Microscilla marina ATCC 23134: one gene and its partner. The protein of the gene in region 1 interacts with the protein of each later gene in a pairwise test. Links are inferred from orthologs where the notes say so. Each region holds a gene or a part of one and is shown on either strand. Other genes may lie near its edges.

Evidence for each region.
Region 2: the proteins of M23134_RS23055 (region 1) and priA interact in binary tests that used the Escherichia coli proteins (3 or more experiments, as listed by UniProt). The link is inferred for Microscilla marina ATCC 23134 from one-to-one orthologs.

Annotation. Positions count from the first base shown.
Region 1 is NZ_AAWS01000028.1:85,554-88,687, reverse strand. The notes cover bases 348-3,134. They hold M23134_RS23055 (single-stranded DNA-binding protein), read right to left. Parts: upstream 2,077-3,134; coding sequence 1,618-2,076; downstream 348-1,617. Other genes in these bases: mutY (A/G-specific adenine glycosylase), read right to left, coding at 2,129-3,134; M23134_RS23060 (gliding motility-associated protein GldE), read right to left, coding at 348-1,600. Outside these bases: gliding motility lipoprotein GldD, read right to left, coding at 1-276; more of M23134_RS23060, read right to left, coding at 260-347. UniProt on the Escherichia coli protein: Plays an important role in DNA replication, recombination and repair. Binds to ssDNA and to an array of partner proteins to recruit them to their sites of action during DNA metabolism. Acts as a sliding platform that migrates on DNA via reptation.
Region 2 is NZ_AAWS01000008.1:166,122-169,610, forward strand. Bases 360-3,484 are described here. They hold priA (replication restart helicase PriA), read right to left. Parts: upstream 3,117-3,484; coding sequence 603-3,116; downstream 360-602. Other genes in these bases: M23134_RS09085 (LytR/AlgR family response regulator transcription factor), read left to right, coding at 360-552; M23134_RS09095 (SpoIIE family protein phosphatase), read right to left, coding at 3,373-3,484. In the rest of the region: more of M23134_RS09085, read left to right, coding at 1-359; more of M23134_RS09095, read right to left, coding at 3,485-3,489.

The sequences.
Region 1 (3,134 bases):
CTTTAACTGAGGATAAATCACATGAAACCAATAAGGCTCGGCTATTCTGGACGAATCGGGGCGTACTTTGGCATAAGACGACAGCTCGAAGGTATAAGGTGCTTTTTCCTTAAGCTTTACATACTTGTTCTTGGGTAGGTCTATCCGGTTATAGCCTTTGGGTTTGGGGCTGTATTCGCTGGTTTCGCTCCCACAGGCAGCAAGTACCCCCAGCATTGAGGTAAATACAAAAAAAGCAAGTAAAGTACCCTTATTCCAGTTAGTTGTCTGTGTCATCGTTATCTTCGTGTATTTCTACTTTTACAATCTTAATCTTACGCACTCCCATTGCCACTACTGTAAACTCAAACTTATCGTACACAATATTTTCGTTGAGTTTGGGTAAACGGGCAAAGCGCTCCAGTAATAATCCTCCCAACGATTCGCTTTCTCCTTTCACTTCGTCAAAAAAGTTGTTGTTAATCCCCAAAATTTTGCAAAAATCATGAAGCGAGATTTTACTTTCAAACAAATACGAATTTTCATCTATTTTGGTATATAGTTTCTCTCTATCTCCATCAAACTCATCGTTTACCTCCCCTACAATTTCTTCTATTACATCCTCCATAGTTACCAGCCCGGCGGTGCCTCCATACTCGTCTACCACTATAGCCAAGTGTACTCTTTTCTCCTGAAAGTCGCGTAAAAGTTTGTCTATTTTTTTGTTGGGAGGAATAAAATAAGTTTTTCTAAGTAGTTTTGACCATTTGAACGACTCGTTGGCATTAAGGAAAGGCAACAAATCTTTGACATATAGTACACCTTTGATGTTATCAATTGTATCGCTATAAATAGGAATACGAGAATAGCCACACTCTTGTATTTTTTCAAGCAACTCGCTAAAATCAGTATTAATGTCAAAGGCAGTCACCGCCAAACGCGAAGTCATTACTTGTTTGGCAGTGATAGTTCCAAAGTTTACAATACCCTTTAAAATTTCGCGTTGCTTGTGGGTAGTATCTGTCCGGTCTATCACCCCTTCCAGCCCTTTAATATCTACCGGATACCCTCGTTTTTTAATGCGTTTTTCTACTACGTTGCTCATTTGCATCAATACATACGACAAAGGATTAAAAACTTTCATTGCAATGTTGATGAGCTTAACAGTACGCTTTACAAAAAACAAACTTTTTTGGTTGGCATACACCTTGGGCAACAATTCTCCAAAAAACAAAATAGCTACTGTTACAATGACAGTAAGGGTCAAAATTACTACTCCTTGAGGGTTGCGGGTACCTACGAGTTCCCAGGTAAGATAAGTCGCAATGGATATAATGGCTACATTGATGAGGTTATTAAAAATAAGAATCGTAGCAAGAAGGCGTTGTGGTTTTTTCAACAACTGTACAATCAACTGTTCTGAACTGTTTTCACTGTCCTGACAACGGTCTAAGTCTTCAGAAGACAAAGAAAATAAGCCAATCTCAGACCCTGAAATCAATCCGGAAAGTAATAACAAAACAGCTAAAATAATAAAGTTGGCTGTATAAAAAATTAGGTTAGAACTAACCAGGTTCAGTAATATATTTATAAAAAATAAACTTTCAGTTTCAGAGTCCAAGTTACCAGCAGATTAAATTAAAAGGGAAGGTCGTCCGGTTCATCGGCATTAAAAGTCGTATCAGTGGATTCTCGCTTCGTGTTTTGGGGTTGCGCTGCAGGCTGTTGTTGCCCTCCACCTTGGTTTTGGTAAGAGCCACCCTCACCACCACTATCACTTCGAGAGCCCAACATTGTAAGGTTTTGCCCTTGTACATCTAACGAAAAACGGGTTTGACCAGTATTGTCAGTATAGGTTCGGGTAGAGAGCCTACCTTCTACATATACTTGATTGCCTTTTCTCAAATACTTCTCTACCACTTCGGCGTTATTTCCCCAAAAAGACACCCTAAACCAATCTGTTTTTGGTTCTTCCCCAGGCTTGGTATAAGCATTCACAGCAATAGAAAAGTTAGCCACTTTTCTTCCTTCAAAGTCACGAACGGCAGGGTCATCGCCCAAGTGTCCTATTAAGATAATTTTATTGTAACTAGCCATTAATTAATGTTTGGTTTTGTGGCGCAAAATTAAAATACTTTTATAAAAATACTCAAAAAAAATCTTTATTCAAATAGTTGTCAATTAAAACAGGTTTGGGCAGTGCCGCCACCTCATTTACTTCATAAAAACGCAACTTATCAAACATTGGCAAATCTTTTTGTGCTGGCTTTACTTCTATGTGATGAAATTTAGCCTGTATGCGCTGGTGGGTCAAAATATGTTTATAAATCACTGACTCCTTGCCTATTACCATTTTTTTTAGTTGAGCTTGTGGCAAATTTATCACATCCAGCAAATCAATGGCACTTAACAACTTGGGCTGTTCTTCCAGCCAAAAATCATATAGCCCACCCCAAATGTCTTGGCTTCCCCTTTGTTTCATTGCTACAAATGTTTGCCCATTGTTTTTGTAAAAAAACAGGAGGTAATGAAAGTAACGGTGCTTCACCTTTATTTTTTTTATTTTTACAGGCAGCTCCTTTTGTTTGCCCTGGGCATACGCTACGCAATGAGTTTGCAAAGGACAATACATACAGTCAGGCTTTTGGGGAGTACACTGTAATGCCCCAAACTCCATAATTCCCTGGTTGTAAGCATCAGTGTGCTCGTCGGGTAACAAACTTTTAGCAAGGGCTCCAAACTCTTTTGCACCTTTATGGCTGGCTATGTCGGTGTCTATACCAAACACCCTGGCCAATACTCTAAAAACATTGCCATCTACTACAGCTACCTTTTCGTTATAAGCAAATGAGGCAATGGCTGAGGCTGTATAGTCACCCACACCTTTCATTTTTAAGAGTTCCTGATAACTCTCAGGAAACACCCCACCCCTTTCGTGGTGTACAAACTTAGCCGCAGTGTGTAAATTGCGAGCCCGCGAGTAGTAGCCTAAGCCTTGCCAAAGTCTCAGTACATTTTGCTCATCGGCACTTGCCAGATCTTGTACCAGCGGATAAGTCTCTACAAACTTTTGATAATAGGGTAAGCCTTGTTTTACCCTGGTTTGCTGAAGAATAATTTCTGACAACCATATTTTGTAAGGGTCTTTTGTATGA
Region 2 (3,489 bases), on another replicon or contig:
GACATTCAAATGCCTCAAATTACGGGCATAGATTTTCTGAAAACGCTTAGTCATCCTCCCAAGGTGATTTTTACCACTGCTTACCGCGATTATGCCTTGGAAGCGTTTGACCTGGAAGTGGTAGACTACTTGCTCAAGCCCATTGCATTTGATCGTTTTTTGAAAGCAATCAACAAGTACTACCGACAAAGCGAAGGTAGTTTGGCCACGGTAAATAATGAGGAGGGCAACAGTGTCGATGCTTTTATTTATGTAAAAGCAGACCGCAAAGTGCTTAAAGTATACCTCAAAGATATTTTATACATTGAAAGCCTCAAAGATTATGTAAAATTGCATACTGTCCAAAAACTCATTGTTACCAAACAACTCATCAGCCAGTTTGAACAGGCGTTGCCACCAGCCCTATTTGTACGTACGCACCGTTCGTTTATAGTAGCAATGGACAGGATAGAGGCGTTTACTGCCGAAACCATAGAGCTCAACGGGCAAACCCTGCCGATTGGCAGGGTGTATAAAAACGCGGTCATGGGGGCGCTTAACTATAAAGGGTAGTTTATAAGGATGAATGGGCGCTTTGCCTGGCTAATACCCATCATTACCGATTATATAGGGTCTACATCAATGACAATTTGCAGCTTTTTAAATTCTTTGGATAATAAGACTTCTTCGCGTTGTTCTTGAATAAAGTGTTTGACCGCCTTAAGGTCAATTTTTTCACGTTCCAGTTTAATCAAAATTGTTTTGAGGTACTTGTTCCTGATCTTTTCAACCAAAGGGGCTTCAGGACCCAACACCCGGTCGCGCCCTAACTTGGTGGTAAGCTTATCGGCAAGCATTTGGGCTGCCCTTGCACTGGCGCCTTTGTCTATGTGCTTGGTAGTAAGCTTGATCAATCGGGTAAATGGTGGATACTTAAAATACTGTCGGTCTTCTATTTCCTTACGATACATCCCCTCATAGTCTCCGGCAATTATTTTATGCAAAACGTCTTGCTGAGTGTCGGCCGTTTGTATAAGAACCAAACCCGGTTTGTCTTTACGCCCGGCACGTCCGCTTACTTGGGTCATAATCTGAAAAGCCCGCTCGTGCGAGCGAAAATCGGGAAAGTTGATGATACGGTCTGCGTCAAAAATACCTACCAGGCTTACATTGTCAAAGTCAAGCCCCTTGCTCAGCATTTGAGTGCCCACCAAAATTTCTATTTGTTGGTTTTCAAAGTCTTGAATAATTTGCTGGTAACTATTCTTGGCGCGGGTAGTATCCAAATCCATCCTTTGCACCCTTGCCTGCGTAAACATCACCTTGAGTTCATCTTCTATCTTTTCGGTACCATAACCCACGGTTGCTATCTCCATAGAGCCACAAGCGGGACATTTTCGGGGGGGGGCTTCAATATGTCCGCAATAATGGCAACGCAGTTCGTTGCTGTACATGTGGTAAGTAAGGCTTACCGCGCAGTTTTCGCATTTGGGAATGTGGGCACAAGCACGACAACTCATATAAGGGGAATAGCCCCGGCGGTTTTGAAATAAAATAACCTGCTCTTGTACGTGCAAGCGTTCTTTGATAGCCTGTACCAAGGTAGAAGAGAAGCGAATGCTGCGCTTTTTCATTTTTTTTCGCTCTGCCGTCAAATCTACCAACTGAATATCGGGCAGGCGGGCACTGCCATAACGTTCTTTGAGCTGTACCAAACCATAGCGCCCCATTTTGGCATTGTAGAAGCTTTCGGTAGATGGGGTAGCAGAGCCCAACAATACCTTGCAATGTTGTTGGCGGGCAATGACCAGGGTCATATCGCGGGCATGATAACGGGGCGCCGGATCGTATTGTTTGTATGAGCTTTCGTGCTCTTCGTCAACAATAATAAGCCCCAGGTTATCAAAGGGTAAAAATACTGCCGAGCGTACCCCTACTACAAAGTTAAACCTGCCCGATACTACCCCTTGCCACACTTCTACCCGTTCGTTGTCCGAAAACTTGGAGTGGTAAACGCCCATTTGGTTGCCAAAAATACGCTTAAGGCGTGACACAATCTGGGTAGTCAGGGCAATTTCGGGCAGCAAAAACAGCACTTGTGAACCACTCTCAAATACTTTTTGAATCAGGTCTATATAAATCTCCGTTTTACCGCTCCCGGTAACCCCATGCAGCAACACCACATCTTTTTCTTCAAAATTGAGCATAATCTCACCGCTTACCTCTTGCTGGCGCTCCGATAGCTCTATTTTTACGTTAGGGTCAGGGATGTACTCATCAAAACGGGATACTATGATCTCAAACTCTTCAAAAATGCCATTCTTGGTCAAGGTCTTAAGTGCCGAGTTAGACAAGGTCTCGTTTTTGGTAAAAGCAGATTTGGCAAGCCCACCCTCATTGAGCATCCAATCTTTGTATACGGGTACGTGCCGCAGGTAATTTAGCAATACATCTTGTTGCTTGGGCTTTTTTTCCAACGACTTGGAAAGGGTGTCCAAGGTTTGTTTCTCGATGTATTCTTTACACAAGCGTATTTTTTTGAGCTTTTTGGGCTGATAGCGTTCCCTTATTTCTTCAAATACCAGCACTATTTCTTTGGCTACCAGTGATTTAATCAATTGATAAATATTGCGCACCCCCAACACTTCAGAGGCTTCGGTATACGACAATGACTGGGCTTCTTGCAGGGCTTCTATCAGGCGTTGCTCATTGTGGCTAAGGTCGGCATGTACCAGGTCGACATTGGGGTTGAGCTGTATCTTTGACTGGCTGCTTATCTTTAAGCCAGAGGGCAGCGCTACATTGAGTACCTCACCAATATAACACATATAGTACCCCGCCATCCACTGAAACATTTCTATTTGTTGGGGAGTCACCATGGGCACCTCGTCCAGTAGTTCCAGCAAGTACTTTGCTTTGTAGTTGGTAGGTGGGTTTTTGTGAATGTGCGCCACTACTGCAGTCAATACTTTTTTGCTACCAAACTGCACAATTACTCTTGCCCCCACCTGAATAAGGTCGTTCATGGCCAATGGCACCCGATAAGTAAATAACTTGGGGATAGGCACGGGCAAAATCACGTCGACAAAATAAGTAATCACTTCGGTGCTTCCAGTAGTATTAAGTTCAGTCTGCATGCTTTATTTTCTTGGTATAATAGTCGGGAGACCCTACAGGAGCAAGCTTGAAGCTTCAAGCGACAAGTATACACTTTGGGGTTAGGTGTTAATGTATTTTAACCAACGGTTGACTATTTTCTATTTTAATCTTCAAAACAAACACAATTAACAAATATAAAAAAATGAGCATCAATTTTATCGTCTTTGATAAATTAATGCTCATTTAAGTAGCAATTGTTAAAATAAAGTAACAATCATAGGAGAGCTTATTACTTCAGGTAGCATCTGCTTCGGGGTGGATTGCTTGTATTTCTACTCCAATTACCAGTATATCATCTACCTGGCTTTGTCCTTCCATCCATTCATATAGTTTTTTTTGTAACAACTGTTT